DNA from 2 places in the Streptomyces chengbuensis genome. Region 1 is predicted to be linked to the other one. Evidence: riboswitches for the same ligand, from Rfam matches in the RefSeq annotation. Region 1 holds a riboswitch; the other holds the start of a gene.
What was found. Region 1 has a riboswitch for glycine ahead of gcvP (aminomethyl-transferring glycine dehydrogenase). Riboswitches for the same ligand answer to the same signal wherever they lie in the genome.
Positions count from the first base shown of each region.

Region 2: another riboswitch for glycine. It lies ahead of gcvT (glycine cleavage system aminomethyltransferase GcvT); the one in region 1 lies ahead of gcvP (aminomethyl-transferring glycine dehydrogenase).

Region 1 covers NZ_CP129137.1:1,085,574-1,094,658, reverse strand. Annotated here, with positions in the region: gene QRN89_RS04930 (DNA polymerase IV) at 1-1,322, shown strand, start outside; partial or broken gene QRN89_RS35785 (PRC-barrel domain-containing protein) at 1,469-1,666, opposite strand; glycine riboswitch at 1,729-1,824, shown strand; gene gcvP (aminomethyl-transferring glycine dehydrogenase) at 2,002-4,887, shown strand; gene QRN89_RS04915 (DUF5999 family protein) at 5,066-5,263, opposite strand; gene QRN89_RS04910 (hypothetical protein) at 5,553-6,143, opposite strand; gene QRN89_RS04905 (glutamate-cysteine ligase family protein) at 6,626-8,128, shown strand; gene QRN89_RS04900 (CPBP family intramembrane glutamic endopeptidase) at 8,213-9,016, shown strand.
Region 2 covers NZ_CP129137.1:5,512,014-5,521,098, reverse strand. Annotated here, with positions in the region: gene QRN89_RS24470 (ABC transporter permease) at 1-300, opposite strand, end outside; gene QRN89_RS24465 (ABC transporter substrate-binding protein) at 406-2,076, opposite strand; gene QRN89_RS24460 (enhanced serine sensitivity protein SseB C-terminal domain-containing protein) at 2,316-3,098, opposite strand; gene QRN89_RS24455 (enhanced serine sensitivity protein SseB) at 3,213-3,980, opposite strand; gene QRN89_RS24450 (AAA family ATPase) at 4,955-5,656, opposite strand; glycine riboswitch at 5,789-5,886, shown strand; gene gcvT (glycine cleavage system aminomethyltransferase GcvT) at 6,047-7,162, shown strand; gene gcvH (glycine cleavage system protein GcvH) at 7,218-7,592, shown strand; gene glyA (serine hydroxymethyltransferase) at 7,620-8,879, shown strand; gene QRN89_RS24430 (L-serine ammonia-lyase) at 9,068-9,085, shown strand, end outside.

The DNA of each region.
Region 1 (9,085 bases):
CGCAGGCGCGGAGGCTGTGCCCGAACGCCGCGTACCTGGTGCCGCGGTTCTCGCTCTACCGGACGGTCAGCGACCAGGTGATGGCGCTGCTGGGCGGGCTCTCGCCGCTGGTGGAGCCGCTGAGCCTGGACGAGGCCTTCGTGGACCTGGAGGCGGGCGGCACGGCCGACGACTCACGGTCGGCCCGGGAGGCCGGTGAGCGGCTGCGCAGGGACATTCTGAGGACCACGGGGCTCACGGGATCGGTGGGGCTCGCGGGTTCCAAGATGCTGGCGAAGATCGCCTCCGAGCAGGCGAAGCCCGACGGGCTGGTGCTCATCGAGCCGGGCACCGAGCGGGAGCTGCTGGGGCCGATGCCGGTGCGCACGCTGCCGGGGGTGGGCCCGGCGACGGGGGAGCATCTGCGGCGGGCGGGCATGACCACCGTGGCGGACCTCGCCGAGGCGGGTGAGGACGAGCTCGTACGGCTGCTGGGGAAGGCGCACGGAGGGGCGGTCTTCCGCATGGCGACGGGCCACGACGACCGGCCGGTGGTCGCCGAGCGCGACGCCAAGTCCGTGTCGGTCGAGGACACCTTCGACACGGACCTGCACGACCGGATCCGCATCCGGCTGGAGGTCGAGCGGCTGGCCGACCGCTGTGTGCGCCGGCTGAAAGCCTCCGGGCACTCGGGGCGGACGATCGTGCTGAAGGTGAGACGGTTCGACTTCTCGACGCTGACCAGGTCGGAGACGCTGCGTGGGCCCACCGACGACCCCGCGGTGGTGCGGGAGGCGGCGGCCCGGCTGCTGGAGGCGGTGGACACCACGGGCGGTGTCCGGCTGCTCGGCGTGGGCGTCAGCGGCCTCGCCGACTACACGCAGGAGGACCTGTTCGCGCAGGCCGCCGCGGGGGACCGGGACGACGGGGAGCAGGAGCCGGACCCGACCCGGGAGCCGGCGCAGGGTGGGGAGCCCCCGCGCGGGGAGGCGCCGCCGGTGACCGAGCGGCGCTGGGCCGCCGGCCAGGACGTACGGCATGCCGAGCACGGCGCCGGATGGGTCCAGGGCAGCGGGCTGGGGAGGGTCACCGTCCGCTTCGAGGAGCCGTGGTCGACCGTGCCGGGCCGGGTGCGGACGTTCGCGGTCGACGACCCGGGGCTGGAGCCCTCGGATCCGCTGCCGCTGGTGCGGCCGCCGGAGCGTCAGTCGTCGTGGCCTGCCAGCCGCCCGAAGTCGCGGTCCTTCGAGGACGCGTTGCCCGAGCCGGGGCCCTCGGCCTCGTCGCCGGGGGGCGGCGAGGTGGCCGGCCTCTCCGGCGGTGAGGGCAGATCGAGACCGTAGTGGTGGTAGAGCTGCAGTTCCTGCTCGGGGGAGAGATGGCGGCCGACGCCGAAGTCCGGTGCGTCCTTGATCAGAGCCCGTTCGAAGGGTATGTGGAGACCGTCGCCCTCGAGCTCGCTGGGTTCGAGCGGCACGAACGCGTCCCGGCTGAACAGCCCGGTCCGCACGGCCGCCCATTCGGGGACGCCCGTGGCGTCGTCGAGGTACACCTCGTCCACGGTCCCGATCTTGGTGCCGTTGCGGTCGAACGCCTTGCGGCCGATCAGGCTGCGCGGATCGATGTCGGTCTGCACGGTCCCTCCAACAGGTCGCACGGGTTCGCTGGATACTACGAAAGTGCACATCCAGGGCGTCGTCCACTCGAAGGTCCCAGGTGAGGCCACGCTGGTACGCTGGCAGCGGCTGCTGACCCCGTGCGGGAGAGTGCCCCGGTGAAAGCCGGTGCCGCCGAAGGAGCAAATCCTCCCCGGAATCTCTCAGGCCCCTGTACCGCACGGACGAGGTCACTCTGGAAAGCAGGGCGGGCGTCGGACGGCATCCGCTCTCACCGACGGTGAAAGCCGGCGTGCCCCCGGGCGCTCCGGTGAAGCTCTCAGGTTGAGATGACAGAGGGGGAGGCCGTCCGGGCACCCGCGCCGTGGTGCCCCTCGCAGGTCGTTACGACCAGGAGGCCTCCGCAATGACCGCCAACCGCATTCCGCTCTCCCAACTGGAGCGAGGCACCCCCTTCGAGCAGCGCCACATCGGCCCCGACACCGAGGCGCAGGCGAAGATGCTGGCGCAGGTCGGCTACGGCTCGCTGGACGAGCTGACCGCCGCCGCCGTGCCGGACGTGATCAAGAGCGCCGAGGCCCTGGGGCTGCCCGGCGCCCGCACCGAGGCGGAGGTGCTCGCCGAACTGCGCGGACTCGCCGACCGAAACCAAGTGCTCGCCCCGATGATCGGTCTCGGCTACCACGGGACCTTCACACCGCCGGTCATCCTGCGGAACGTGATGGAGAACCCGGCCTGGTACACGGCCTACACGCCCTACCAGCCGGAGATCTCCCAGGGCCGTCTGGAGGCGCTGCTCAACTTCCAGACCATGGTCGCCGACCTGACCGGACTGCCCACGTCCGGCGCCTCGCTGCTCGACGAGGGAACCGCCGCCGCGGAGGCCATGGCGCTGTCCCGGCGCGTCGGCAAGGTCAAGGACGGCGTCTTCCTGATCGACTCCGACGCCCTGCCGCAGACCATCGCCGTGATCGAGACCCGGGCCGAGCCGACCGGCGTCGAGGTCGTGGTGGCCGACCTCAGCGAGGGGATCCCCGCGGAGATCGCCGAGCGCGGCGTCTTCGGTGTGCTGCTCCAGTACCCCGGCGCCTCCGGTGCCGTCCGCGACATCAAGCCGGTCATCGACCGGGCCCACGAGCTCGGCGCGATCGTCACCGTGGCGGCCGATCTGCTCGCGCTGACCCTGCTCACCTCGCCCGGTGAGCTCGGCGCGGACATCGCCGTCGGCACGACCCAGCGCTTCGGCGTCCCCATGGGCTTCGGCGGCCCGCACGCCGGCTACATGGCCGTCCAGCAGAAGCACGCCCGCAGCCTGCCCGGCCGGCTGGTCGGCGTCTCCGTCGACGCCGACGGCAACAAGGCGTACCGCCTCGCCCTGCAGACGCGCGAGCAGCACATCCGCCGTGAGAAGGCCACCAGCAACATCTGCACCGCGCAGGTGCTCCTCGCCGTCATGGCCGGGATGTACGCCGTCTACCACGGCCCGGAGGGCCTGCGGACGATCGCGCGCCGCACCCACCGCTACGCCGCGATCCTCGCCGAGGGCCTGCGCGCCGGTGGTGTCGAGATCGTCCACGGCACGTTCTTCGACACGCTCACCGCGCGCGTCCCGGGCAAGGCCGCCGACGTCGTCGCCGCGGCCCGTGAGGGAGGCGTCAACCTGCACCTCGTCGACGCCGACCACGTGTCGCTCTCCTGCGACGAGACCACGCTGCGCGCCCAGGTCTCCGCCGTCTGGGCGGCGTTCGGCGTCGACGGCGACATCGAGGCGCTGGACGCGACCGTCGAGGACACGCTGCCGGCCGCGCTGCTCCGCACGGACGACGTCCTCACCCACCCGGTCTTCCACGCGCACCGCTCCGAGACCGCGATGCTCCGCTACCTGCGCCGGCTCGCCGACCGCGACTACGCGCTGGACCGGGGCATGATCCCGCTCGGCTCCTGCACGATGAAGCTGAACGCCACCACCGAGATGGAGCCGGTCACCTGGCCGGAGTTCGGCCAGATCCACCCCTTCGCCCCCGTCGAGCAGGCCGAGGGCTATCTGACCCTCATCCACGAGCTGGAGGAGCGTCTCGCCGAGGTCACCGGCTACGACAAGGTCTCCCTCCAGCCGAACGCCGGTTCGCAGGGCGAGCTGGCCGGTCTGCTCGCCGTGCGCGCGTACCACCGTGCCAACGGCGACGAGCAGCGCACCGTCTGCCTCATCCCGTCCTCCGCGCACGGCACCAACGCCGCCAGCGCCGTGATGGCCGGCATGAAGGTCGTCGTCGTCCGCACCGCCGACGACGGTGAGATCGACGTGCAGGACCTGCGCGCCAAGATCGAGCAGTACCGCGACGAGCTGGCCGTCCTGATGATCACGTACCCGTCGACGCACGGCGTGTTCGAGGAGCACGTCGCGGACATCTGCGCGCAGGTCCACGAGGCCGGCGGCCAGGTGTACGTCGACGGCGCCAACCTGAACGCGCTGGTGGGCCTCGCCAAGCCGGGCAAGTTCGGCGGCGACGTGTCGCACCTCAACCTGCACAAGACGTTCTGCATCCCGCACGGCGGCGGCGGTCCGGGTGTCGGCCCGGTGGCCGTCCGTGAGCACCTGGCCCCGTACCTGCCGAACCACCCGCTCCAGCCCACCGCCGGTCCGGAGACCGGTGTCGGCCCGATCTCCGCCGCCCCCTGGGGCTCCGCGGGTATCCTGCCGATCTCCTGGGCGTACGTCCGGCTGATGGGCGGCGAGGGCCTCAAGCGCGCCACCCAGGTCGCGGTGCTCGCGGCGAACTACATCGCCAAGCGTCTCGAGCCGCACTACCCGGTGCTGTACACCGGCCCGGCGGGCCTGGTCGCGCACGAGTGCATCGTCGACCTGCGGCCGCTGGCGAAGGCGACCGGCGTGAGCGTCGACGACATCGCCAAGCGCCTCATCGACTACGGGTTCCACGCGCCGACGATGTCCTTCCCGGTGGCGGGCACGCTGATGATCGAGCCCACCGAGAGCGAGGACCTCACCGAGATCGACCGTTTCTGCGACGCGATGATCGCCATCCGCGCGGAGATCGAGAAGGTCGCCTCGGGCGAGTGGCCCGCCGAGGACAACCCGCTCCGCAACGCCCCGCACACCGCGGCCGTGCTCGGCGGTGAGTGGGAGCACGCGTACAGCCGTGAGGAGGCCGTGTTCCCGGCCGGTGTCCAGGCGACGGACAAGTACTGGCCGCCGGTGCGCCGGATCGACGGCGCCTTCGGTGACCGGAACCTGGTCTGCTCCTGCCCGCCGCTGGACGAGTACGACGGCTGAACCGCTGCCGGGGAAACCCGGAAAGCATCAGGGCCGGCTCGGAGATCTCTCCGGGCCGGCCCTCTTCGTCGGTGCGTCGGTGCGTCGGTCCGTCGGTGCCCGGCGCGTCAATGTGCACAGGGCGCAGCGGCGCACCGGGCGGCGGTCGCGGGTGCTCGCGCCGCGCGGGCGGCGGGCCTCAGGCCGCGGTCACGATCCGCAGCGGCCGGTGCGGGGCGATGATCTGACCGTCCGGGAGGAGCTCACCCGTGTCCTCGAAGAGCACCACACCGTTGCACAGCAGGCTCCAGCCCTGCTCCGGGTGGTGTGCCACGAGGCGGGCGGCCTCCCGGTCGGCGGAGTCTGCTGTCGGGCACGATGGCTGGTGCTGGCACATGGATGGGTTCTTTCGCTGCGATGTGGTGAGTGTCCTGCGGCTCGATGCGGTGCTCATGGCCGCCCCCCGTATCTGTCGTCGATCCCAGTGTTGCCCCACGGGCGTCAATCCGCAGGGATTTCACGGCAGCTCGTCCTACCAGTTAATGACGTGTCACCCCGGCGGGCGGTTCAGCTCAACTGCACCGTCCCTTCGGGTGGTTCGCCGTGGCCGTAGCGGGCTAGTCCGGAAGGGGCATGAACATGCCCCGTGACACGGCGTCACGGGGCATCGACGTTCGGTGGCTCCCTCAGGCAGGGAATCCGAGCAGGGGAACGGGCGTGACTCTCAAGGTCATCACCGGCAGCAGATCGGCGACCCGGTGCGGCCGGTGGGCGGCGATTCCCGGCGGCGCGGGAGCCAGCGGCACCAGCAGGTCGGCAGGCGCGGGCTTGCCCTTCGCCGGGTCCGCCTCGCGGTTGCCGTGCAGCCAGAGCGTGAGCATGTACAGCTCGGGTACGGACAGCAGCCGTGGCTGGTAGCTGCCCGGGAGGGCCTCGGCCTGCTGCAGCGCCCGCTCGGTCGACGCGATGTACGGGCCCTCGAAGAAGTGCGAGAAGGCCCAGCCGTCGGGGGTCAGCATGGTGTCCGCGGCGGCGATGGCGCGGTCGCCGCCGCGGATCAGGAACCGCCAGCCCGCCAGCCTGGTGCGCGGCCTGCGGCTGCCCTGCGGCACCACCTGGTCCAGGACGTGGACGGGAAGCGGGAGTTCGGCGGTCACCGCTCCCTGGACGGAACGGAGAGCAGGGGTGCGCGCCTCGCGGACTGCGGAGGGGGATCCGAGTGCCGTGAGGACGCTGCGCAGGGCGGGCGCGGGAGCCGGGGGGACGTGCAGCGGCATGGTGGGTCGCCTCTCACTCAAGAGACAGGGGGATGCGAGGGCAGATGCGGACGGCTCTGTCGGCGTGGGCCGGAGGGGGGCCGGAATTCCGTGGCCGGGCGCCGACTTTCTTCCTCGTTCGCGCGAGTTTATACGACGTGTGTTCACTCGATGTTTCTGCTAGCTGTCCCCGGCATTGCCGTCAAGGCTGAATCAGGCCTTCTGTCTGCGGAGTTCGAGCGGGATATCCGTGAACGCACCGCCGTCACCTGGTGTGTTACCCCGGGAGCGGACGGCCGAATCTCGTCGGAGTTTTTCACCACGCACCGGGAAGTGGTAAATGCGCGCTGCGCCATGCCGACGGAATGTGCCGCGTGGAAGCCGCACCAGACTAGCGGACCACCGGTCCCGCGCGAGACGTTACGGATCTCTTCCTCTGGGCATTATCGTCCGTGACACGAGCGGCCCGGCCGCGGACTGCCCACTCGAGGAGGGACCCTTCGATGGGGGAGAAGATCGTGGCAGGCGGGTTCGACCTGTCCGATCGGCAACGGTACCGGAGAAAGCTCCAGCAGTGCCTGGCGGGACTGGGGAGACTCCTGACGGAGAAGAGGTTCGATCGTCCCAGGAATCTGATGGGACTGGAGATCGAACTCAATCTCGCGGGCTCCGACGGCCTGCCCCGGATGATGAATGCCGAGGTGCTGGACCGGATTGCCAGCCGTGATTTCCAGACCGAGCTCGGAATGTTCAACCTGGAGGTCAATATAGCGCCGCACCGGCTCGCAGGCCGGGTCCTCGACCAGCTCGCCGAGGAGCTTCGCACGGGGCTGGGATATGCCCATCGCAAAGCCGCCGAGGTCGACGCAGGAATCGTGATGATCGGTATTCTTCCGACCCTCGACGGAAAAGATCTCGTCTCCGCGAACCTGTCGGACGTCGACCGCTATGTCCTCCTCAACGACCAGATCGTCGCCGCCCGGGGCGAGGACTTCACCCTTGACATCGAGGGAGTGGAGCACCTCAGCTGCACATCGTCCTCCATCGCGCCGGAGGCGGCCTGCACCTCGGTGCAGCTGCACCTCCAGGTGACCCCGGGCCGGTTCGCCCAGGTGTGGAACGCCGCCCAGGCGGTGGCGGCGGTCCAGATCGCCGTCGGCGCCAACTCCCCGTTCCTGTTCGGCAAGGAGCTCTGGCGCGAGTCCCGGCCGCCGCTGTTCCAGCAGGCCACGGACACCCGGCCGCCCGAGCTCCAGGCGCAGGGCGTGCGGCCCAGGACCTGGTTCGGCGAGCGCTGGGTGAGCTCCGCGTACGAGCTCTTCGAGGAGAACCTGCGGTACTTCCCGGCACTCCTGCCGATCTGCGACGACGAGGAGCCGCTGCGGGTGCTCGACGACGGCGGCGTGCCGCGGCTGCAGGAGCTGGTCCTGCACAACGGCACGGTCTACCGCTGGAACCGGCCCGTGTACGGTCTCGCGGACGGGGTGCCCCATCTGCGCGTCGAGAACCGGGTGCTCCCGGCCGGTCCCACCGTCACCGACGTCGTCGCCAACGCGGCCTTCTACTACGGGCTGGTGCGGGCGCTCGCCGAGGAGTCGCGGCCGCTGTGGACCCGGATGCCGTTCGAGACCGCCGCCGCGAACTTCGAGACCGCCTGCCGGCACGGCATCGAGGCCGAGCTGGAGTGGCCGCGCCCGGGCCGGGGCAGCGGGCTCACCCGCGTCCCCGCGGTCAAGCTCGTCCGGGACGAACTGCTGCCGCTCGCGGCGGCCGGGCTGGACGCCTGGAACGTGGAACCCGCGGACCGGGACTTCTACCTGGGGGTCATCGAAGGGCGGTGCAGGCGCCGGGTGAACGGCGCGTCCTGGCAGGTCGACGCCTTCCACCGGGCCCTGGACGCCGGGCTGGACCGGCAGGACGCCCTCGCCGCCGTCACCCGCCGCTACAGCGTGCTGATGCATTCGGACGAGCCGGTGCACACCTGGCCGGCCGGACCGGGCGACTGATCGCTCCGTACCGGGTCCCGCCTTCGACCTCGGCCCCGCCGTCGGGCAAGCTGTGACGGCGGGACCGAGGCAACGGGAGGCAGTGTGCAGGCGGAGGCGGGACGGGTGTCCGGATCGGTCCCCGACGGGGGATTGCCGCGCGGGATCCTGCGGTCCGAGACCCTGATCGTCCTGGCGCTCTCCCTGGGCGCCAGCGCGGTGTCGTCGCTGATCAGCTTCATCGGGGCGCTCACGAAGCCCGGCGGCCTCAAGGACCAGGCCGCCAATCTCAACAGCTCCTGGGCGCCGGGCCGACCGTGGCTCGACCTCGCCTGGCAGCTGTTCGGGATCGCGACGGCACTGGTCCCGGTCCTCCTCGTCGCCCATCTGCTGCTGAGGGAGGGTGCCGGAGGGCTGAGGGTCATCGGCTTCGACCGCACCAGGCCCTGGTCCGACCTGGGGCGCGGCGCGCTGCTGGCGGCCGGCATCGGCAGCGCGGGGCTGGCGTTCTACCTGGTGGTCAGGGCCGTGGGGGCCAATCTGACGGTGGTCCCGGAGTCGCTTCCCGACGTCTGGTGGAAATACCCGGTGCTCATTCTCTCCGCGATCCAGAACTCCGTGGTCGAGGAGGTCATCGTCGTCGGGTATCTGTTGCGCCGGCTGGACCAGTTGGGCTGGAGCCCTCTCGGCGCCCTGGCCGCCAGTTCGGTGCTGCGCGGCTCGTACCACCTCTACCAGGGGATCGGCGGCTTCGTCGGCAACATGGTGATGGGCGTCGTCTTCGTTCTGCTGTACCGCCGCTGGGGCCGGGTGGGGCCGCTCGTGGTCGCCCATGCGCTCCTCGACATCGTCGCCTTCGTGGGCTACGGACTGCTGGCGGGGAAGGTGGGCTGGCTGCCCACGGCATGAGGCGTGGCAGGGGCGGCCACGGTATGAGGCGCGGCACGCGGTCATGGTCCGAGGCGTGGAGTACGGGGC
Region 2 (9,085 bases), 4.4 Mb from region 1:
TTCGACGGTCGCCGGGAACCGGAGGACGAACTCGTCCCACACCGGCTGCCCCGTCTGGGTCGAGGTGCCGAGGTCGAGTTCGAAGATGCGCTTGAGGAAGCGTCCGTACTGGACGTAGAGCGGCTGGTCGAGTCCGAGCGCCCGGTTGATGCGTGCCACTTCGGCTTCGGTCGCCCGCTCGCCCAGGATCGCTGAGGCGGGTCCGCCGGGCAGCCGGTTCAGCCAGATGAAGAGCAGAACCGACAGGCCGAGCAGGGTGGGTATCAGCTGTAGCAGTCGTCGTACGACGAGTCGCAACACCCCGCATGCCCCTTTCTTGCGTGTGTTGTACGAGTGGTACGGAAATGGGATGCAGGTCCGCCCGGCCACGTGTGTTCCGTGGCCGGGCGGACCCCATGCGGTGTGCTACTTGAAGGAGACCTCGGCGAAGTTCTCCTGCGTCAGCGGGGAGACCTTCGGCGGGTTGACGTTCTTGCCGAAGGCGATGGCCGGCGGCGAGGAGGACAGCGGCACGCCCGGCAGGTACTCCATGATGACCTCGTTGGCCTTCTTGTAGAGGTCCGTGCGCTTGGTCGGGTCGGCCTCGACGGAACCGGCCTTCACCGCGGCGAAGACCTTCGGGTCCTTGAAGCCCCACTGCTTGTCGTACTCGGCGAACCAGGTGCCGATGAAGTTGTAGCCGTCGTTGAAGTCACCGGTCCAGCCCAGCATGTGCAGCGAGCAGGAGCCGGCCTCGGTGGCGTCCAGGTAGTCCGGGGCCCACTTCATCGGCTTCGGGGTGACCTTGATGCCGGCCTTCTCCAGGTCGGCCTTGATCAGCTCGAAGATGTCCTGCGGGGCAGGCATGTACGGGCGGGTGACCTCGGTCGGGTAGCAGAAGTCGATCGACAGGCCGCTCGCACCGGCGGAGGCCAGCAGGGACTTGGCCTTGGCCGAGTCGAAGGGGTACTTCTTCACGTTCTCGGAGAAGCCGGCGACCGTGTCCGGCATGAACTGCGTCGCGACCTTGCCGCCCTCGGGCAGCTGGGTCTTGACCAGGTTCTCGCGGTCGATGGCGTGCGCGATGGCCTGACGCACGGCGGGCTTCTTCAGCGCCGGGTTCTTCTCCTGGGACATACCGAGGTAGAAGAGGTTGAAGACGTCACGGGTCGGCACGTTGAAGCCGGCTCCCTCAAGCGTCTTGATGTCGGCGGGCGCGACCAGGTCGTAACCGTCGATGTCACCGGCCTGCAGCGCCTGACGGCGGCCGTCCTCGGTGTCGATCGTGCGGAAGACCAGGTTCTTCACCTTGGCCTTCTCACCCCAGTAGTCGTCGAAGCGCTCCAGGGAGACTTCCTTGTTGCCCTTGTTCCACTTCGTGATCCGGTACGGGCCGGTACCGGCGACCGTGCCGGCCTCCTGGCTGTACTTGGGGTACGTGATGGCGTCGCCCTTGGCGGTCGCCTCCTGCTTCTCGTACTCCTTGAGCGCCTTCGGCGAGTGGATGGCGAGGGCCTGCAGCGAGAAGCCGCCGGGCAGGTTCGCGGAGGTCTCGTTGACCTCGATGACGGCGGTGCTGTCGTCCTTGGCGGTGCAGGACTTGTAGTTCGCCTTCGGCGTCTCCTTGTCCTCGTTCGCCTTGAAGCCGCCCATGATGGTCTGCCAGTAGTAGGAGACCGCGCTCGACTGGTAGGTGCCCTTCCAGTTGAACCAGTGGTCGTAGTTGGCGCAGACCGCGGCGGCGTTGAACGCCTCGCCGTCGTGGAACTTCACGTTCTTGCGGAGGTTGAACGTCCAGACCTTGCCGGTCGGGTCGCTCGACCACTTCTCCGCGAGACCTCCGACCAGCTTGCTGCCGCCGGACTCGTGCTCCAGCAGGGCCTCGAAGGCCTGACGGGTGACGCGGAAGGTCTCGCCGTCGCTCGCGAGGGCCGGGTCCAGGGAGCCCGGGTCACCCGGGGCACCGAAGACAAAGGTGTCCTTGTCGCCACCCTTGTCGCCGTCCTTGCCGCGCTCGCTCGCACAGCCCGTGGCGACGAGGCCGACGGCGACGGCCGCTGTGATCACTCTGACGGCTCTGGACTTGAATATTGGCATGGTCCACCCCTGGAATCCGCCTGTGGAGGAGGTCTTGACCGGCCGAACACTACAGACGAGTCCCGAACGGGAGAACAGTCCGCATAGCGGTGATGCACAGTCGAGACCCGGACACTCGCCAAAACGGTCCGATCCGGGACATCGGACCTCGTCCCGTTAACTTCCGGGACACACAGTGCCGTTGGCGCGCTGGGCGGAGACGGCCCCGGTGAGGGCCCCGGCGGGTCCTCGGCGGGTCCTCAGCGGGGGAACTGGGCGGGCGGGTATCCGTAGCCGGACTGCTGGGGCGGACCCGCGTGGGCCTCCCGGTCGTAGAACGGCCGGGCGTTGGCCCGCAGCCACATGGCGACCGGGTCGTACTCGTCGGACATCGCGACGGTCGACACCGGAAGACCGTCCGGGACGGCGGCGATCGACTGCTGCATCATGGCGCGCACCGACTCGACCGACTGCTGTCCCGTGTCGTAGAGATCGAGGCCGACGGCGAGGTACGGGGCGCCGAGGCTCGGCTGCACCCAGGCCCTGCGCAGGGAGCGGACCGCCGGCGTGCGGTGCGCGTTCTGTGTGAGCAGCGCGTAGAACTGGGGGATCTCGATGGCCGGTTCGGTCAGCCGCAGCGGCCCGGCCGGCATCCGGTCGAGGCCGGTGGCGATCCGGCGCAGATCGGGCCAGGGGATACCGACGCCGCCGCCCGGCGCGTGCGGGTTGAGCCAGATGCCCCAGCGGTCGGGGAAGAGGGCGCGGGCGATGTCGGCGCCGGCGACCACCTCGTGGGCCCTAGTCCAGCCCGAGGCGGAGAGTTCCTGCGGGGAGGTGACACAGGGGGCGTACCCGAGGCCGTCGACCTCCATGTTCCCGTACTGGGCGTCGGGGGATCCGGCCTGGCCGTGCCAGAGGAGCATCCACACCCGGCCGTCGGCGAGGGCCTGCAGCAGCGCCTCGTACGCGTCGTAGCGCCCGGGCGTCACCTGGCGCAGCATGTGCTCGACCTGCCCGGCCGCCGCGGTGCCTGACGCACTCACTCTGGGTCCCGCCCCTCTTCGATCCGCCGTTCCCTCGGGCCGCCCTGGGCACGCGAGTGCGGCGACCACGTCATCAAACCAGCTTAAGCGGCCGTACTGACACCAACTTGACGTCTACGCGTACTGCCGGGTGTAGAAGGGCCGGACCCGGGTCAGCATCCAGTCGCCCACGGGGTCCTGGGCGATGTCCAGCAGGACCAGGTTGACCGGCCACTTCACGGCGACCCGGCCGAGGGCGCGGCCGAGGGCGTCCATGGGGGCGTTGCGGTCGGGCCCCTCGAAGGCGGAGAGCTGGACGCCGACGAACAGGACCGGCGGGTCGCCCTCGATGCTGGCCAGGATCCTGCGCGCGGTCTGGACGACCCGGGTCGACTCGAACTCGCCGGCCGCGGCGGCGAGGAAGTCGACCGGCTCCTCCTGCCAGTCGGGCTCGAAGAGCCGGACCCGGCCGCCGCTCGCCCCTCCCCCGTAGCCTCCGGCCCGGGAGGCGCCCCCGAGCGGCGCGCGGCCCTCCCGGCACAGCTCCGCGACGGCGGGCGGCGGCAGCGGTACGCCGACGGCGCCGCCGGGGTTCACGGCGATGCCGAGCTGCGGGGGCAGACCCCGGGCGAACTCGACGGCGGGGGCGACGGTGCCGGACATGTGGTCGCCCGCGCCGAGGCGGAACTGCTCCTGGGAGCTGAAGACGGGGACGTAGGGGGCGCCGTCGATCTCCATCGTCGGCAGGTCGAGGCCGGCGCTGTCGGGCCCGCCGCCGTTGGGCAGCGGCACCCAGACGGCGCTCCGCCCCAGCACCTCCACGAGCCGCGCCCCGGCCGAGGGGTTCCCGACCGATGCGGCCAGCACCTCTTCGAGCTCATTGGCGGGCCATGTCGTGTCCACTGTGATCCCTGCTCCCCCCGTCGGCCCCGGGGCCGGCCGCGACGTCCTGCGAAGCAGGGTAGCGGCCGCGACGGTGGCGACGCGCTCGCGGCCGGGGGCTGCGGGCCGCGACGGGTCGCCACGGGTCGCCACGGGTCGCGACCCGGCGGCGATCCGAGGGGCGGGACGCGGGGGTCGCCACGGGTCGCGGTCGGAGGCGGGACGCGGGACGACGGCAGGTGTGGGCGCAAGGGCGGGGCGCGCGGTATCGCCAGGGGCGGGTGCGGGGCACGGCAGGACGGCGGGCGGGCCTCACAGGCCCCACGGCCGGGGGGCCGGGGCCCGCCTGGCGCCACGGCCGGGTCCGGAGCGCGGGAGGTACGAGCCGGCGACAGCCGCCGGGCGGCCCCCACGGGCAGCCCAGGCCGTCAGCCAGCCAGGCGCGGGCGACGGTCGAGCACCGGGGTCAGAGCCCCCGCCGGGCGAACCCTGCACGGGCCCCTCGGCGGGGGGCCGGGGCCCGCCTGGCGCCGCGGGCTGCTCCGGACCGCGCGAGCTGAGCCAGGGCGGACGGGCACCGGGTGGGAGCACCCCGGCAGCAGGGCCTCAGCCGGGAACGGCTCGCCCGGCTCCGTCCCGGGGCGCGGCATCAACGACGGCGAGCGCGAGCCGACGGCGAAGCGGGAGGTACGGGCCGGCGACGGCCCGGGCGGCCCCCACGGGCAGCCCAGGCCGGCAGCCGGGCACGGGCGACGGCGGAGCGCCGGGGGGAGGCTGCCGACACCCACCCGGCGGGCCCCACGGATGCCCCGGACCGGGACGGAAGCCACCCGGGCACGGGCGTCGGCAGAGCGGCGGGTACGGGTCGAGGGCGGGCCCGGCGGGGCGCACGGCCGCCAGGCCGCGGACGGGGCCCGGGGCGAGGGCAGCCCGGCGCGGGGTTCGGTCCGGCGCGCAGCCGGGCCCGGCGCCCACATCCGCGCGCCCCCGCCTTCTCAGGACGTGTCGCCGAAACCGATCCGGGTCAGCGCCGATGCCGCCGCACGGTCCAGCAGGGTCGCGGAGGCGCAGCCCGCGGGGAGGTGACCGCGTTCGGCGGCGTGCAGGAGATGGGAGACCGCTCGCCGGTGGCGGGCGAAGGCGTAGCCGGAGACGCCGCGGCCGCGCTCGCGCTGGCCCGCGCGGGCGGTTTCCGGGGTGACGTCCAGCAGGAGCAGATGGAGGCCGCGCCCCCGTCTGCGGGCCTCGCGGGCCATCCAGCGCCGGACCCACGACTGGGTGCCGCAGTCGTGCACGATCACGCTCTCCCCGGAGCGCAGCGCCCGCCGCAGCCCCGCGTAGTGCGCCAGACGGACGAGCGGGCGGTAGAGGGCGTACGGCACGGCGCGGGGCATCCTCCGGTCCCAGCGGTCCCGGGTGTCCTGGGAGTCGATCCCGCCGCCCTCGGCGGCCCGCCGGATGAGCGTGGACTTGCCGCTGCCGGGCAGCCCGGAGATCACGACCACGTCACCGCGGCGGAACACCAGGGCACGCGGGCCGCGCCCCTCGCGTCCCCGCAGGTCACGCACGACGGGCTGGGCCGCGGTGAGGCCGATGGACAGGCCGCGCCCGGTGGCCCCGGGTGCTCGCCCGGGGATTCGGGGCCGGCCGGGCACCCCTGCGGTCGCCGGATACGCACCGGACTGCTGCAACGTCATCAACTCACTCTCCCCCTGTCGGGTCTCCGAGACCCTGCCCAAGAAGCTTAAAGAAAAGGTAATGACCAACAAGTGATTTGCCGACGAGAGCGCCCGTGCAATGATGTCCGCGCAAACTGCATACCGGCCGCTTGAATCCGCGCGGGAGAGTCCTGGCCACTGTGTGGGCCGGGCGCCGAAGGAGCAAGTCCCTCCCTTGAATCTCTCAGGCCCCGTACCGCGCGCGACGAGGCAGATCTGAAAAGCGAGCCGCAGCTCCTGCGGTTCCACCCAAGGTGCAAGTCGCGTCCTGCGCGTAGGTCCGCTACGTGTGGTCGTGATGAACCTCTCAGGTTTCGATGACAGATGGGGAGGATCGTCCTCGCCAGTCATGCCCTGGGAGCCCCATCCATGAGCAACGCCCCCCGTCTCACCGCCCTCGATGCCCTGCATCGCTCGCTGGGCGCGACCATGACCGACTTCGCCGGCTGGGACATGCCGCTGCGGTACGCGAGCGAGCGCGACGAGCACAACGCCGTCCGCACGAAGGCCGGTCTCTTCGACCTCTCCCACATGGGCGAGATCACCGTCACCGGGCCGCAGGCCGCCGCCCTGCTGGACTACGCGCTGGTCGGCAACATCGGCGGCGTCGCCACCGGCCGCGCGCGCTACACGATGATCTGCCAGGAGGACGGCGGCATCCTCGACGACCTGATCGTGTACCGCCTCGGCGACACGGAGTACATGGTCGTCGCCAACGCGTCCAACGCGCAGATCGTCCTCGACGCCCTCACGGAGCGCGCCGAGGGCTTCGACGCCGCTGTACGCGACGACCGTGACGCATATGCGCTCATCGCCGTACAGGGCCCCGAGTCACCCGGCATCCTCAAGTCGCTCACCGACGCCGACCTGGACGGACTGAAGTACTACGCCGGCCTCCCCGGCACCGTGGCAGGCGTCCCCGCCCTGATCGCCCGGACCGGCTACACCGGCGAGGACGGCTTCGAGCTGTTCGTCGAACCCCGTCACGCGGAGACCCTGTGGAAGGCGCTGACCGAGGCCGGCGCCCCGGCCGGTCTCGTACCGTGCGGCCTGTCCTGCCGTGACACGCTGCGCCTGGAGGCGGGCATGCCGCTGTACGGGCACGAGCTGACCACGTCGCTCACCCCCTTCGACGCCGGTCTGGGCCGGGTCGTGAAGTTCGAGAAGGAGGGCGACTTCGTCGGCCGCAAGGCCCTGGAGGCCGCCGCCGGGCGCGCCGCCGCGAACCCGCCGCGCAAGCTGGTCGGCCTGGTCGCCCAGGGCCGCCGGGTGCCGCGGGCCGGGATGGCGGTCGTCGCCGGCGGCGAGGTCGTCGGCGAGGTCACCTCCGGCGCCCCGTCGCCGACCCTCGGCAAGCCGCTCGCCATCGCCTACGTGGACGCCGCGCACGCCACGCCCGGCACCGAGGGCGTCGGCGTCGACATCCGCGGTACTCATGAGCCGTACGAGGTCGTGGCGCTCCCCTTCTACAAGCGCCAGAAGTAGTCACTCCGGCATCCCCCATCAGCAGCACTTCCTCGCGTACAGGAGAATTCAGGTCATGAGCAACCCCCAGCAGCTGCGCTACAGCAAGGAGCACGAGTGGCTGTCGGCCGCCGAGGACGGCGTCTCGACGGTCGGCATCACGGAGCACGCGGCGAACGCCCTCGGCGACGTCGTGTACGTCCAGCTCCCGGAGGTCGGTGACACGGTGACCGCGGGCGAGACCTGCGGCGAGCTGGAGTCGACCAAGTCGGTCAGCGACCTGTACTCCCCGGTGACGGGTGAGGTCGTCGAGGCCAACCAGGACGTCGTGGACGACCCGTCGCTGGTGAACTCCGCCCCGTTCGAGGGCGGCTGGCTGTTCAAGGTGCGGGTCGCGGAGGAGCCGAAGGACCTGCTCTCCGCCGCCGAGTACACCGATTTCGCCAGCTGACCAGGACTCGACCCTAGGGATCGCGTGATGTCGCTTCTCAACACCCCTCTCCACGAGCTCGACCCGGACGTCGCCGCCGCCGTCGACGCCGAGCTCCACCGTCAGCAGTCCACCCTGGAAATGATCGCGTCGGAGAACTTCGCTCCGGTCGCCGTCATGGAGGCGCAGGGCTCCGTCCTCACCAACAAGTACGCCGAGGGCTACCCCGGCCGCCGCTACTACGGCGGCTGTGAGCACGTCGATGTCGTCGAGCAGATCGCCATCGACCGCATCAAGGAGCTGTTCGGCGCCGAGCACGCGAACGTCCAGCCGCACTCGGGCGCCCAGGCGAACGCGGCGGCGATGTTCGCGCTGCTCAAGCCGGGCGACACGATCATGGGTCTGAACCTCGCCCACGGCGGGCACCTGACCCACGGCATGAAGATCAACTTCTCCGGCAAGCTCTACAACGTGGTCGCCTACCACGTGGACGACGCCACCGGCCAGGTCGACATGGCCGAGGTCGAGCGGCTCGCCAAGGAGTCCAAGCCGAAGCTGATCGTGGCCGGCTGGTCGGCGTACCCGCGTCAGCTGGACTTCGCCGCGTTCCGGCGGATCGCGGACGAGGTCGGCGCCTACCTGATGGTCGACATGGCGCACTTCGCGGGTCTCGTGGCCGCCGGGCTGCACCCGAACCCGGTGCCGCACGCCCATGTCGTGACCACGACCACCCACAAGACGCTGGGCGGTCCGCGCGGCGGCGTGATCCTGTCCACCGCCGAGCTCGCCAAGAAGATCAACTCCGCGGTGTTCCCGGGTCAGCAGGGCGGCCCGCTGGAGCACGTGATCGCCGCCAAGGCGGTCTCCTTCAAGGTCGCGGCCTCGGAGGAGTTCAAGGAGCGCCAGGAGCGCACCCTGGAGGGCGCGAAGATCATCGCCGAGCGCCTGGTGCAGGACGACGTCAAGCAGGTGGGCGTCTCCGTGCTGTCCGGCGGTACGGACGTGCACCTGGTGCTGGTGGACCTGCGGCACTCGGAGCTGGACGGTCAGCAGGCCGAGGACCGGCTCCACGAGGTCGGCATCACCGTCAACCGCAACGCGATCCCGAACGACCCCCGCCCGCCGATGGTCACCTCGGGTCTGCGGATCGGCACGCCGGCTCTCGCCACCCGCGGCTTCCGGGCCGAGGACTTCCGCGAGGTCGCCGACGTCATCGCCGAGGTGCTCAAGCCCTCGTACGATGCGGACGCCCTCGGGGCCCGCGTCTCGGCGCTCGCCGCGAAGCACCCCCTTTACCCTGGTCTGTAAGCAGACCTGAGCACGACCGACGGGGCACCGCGCACACCGGACGGTGAGTGCGGTGCCCCGCACCGTGCACCCGGCGCACACCCGCGCCTTCCTGCCCGGCCCGACGGCCGGGTTCCGGCCCGCGGCACAGCCGCACAGGGACACCGCGTCCCCCGGGAAAGCACAGCCATCCCACAAGGAGTACCCCCGTGGCCATCTCGGTCTTC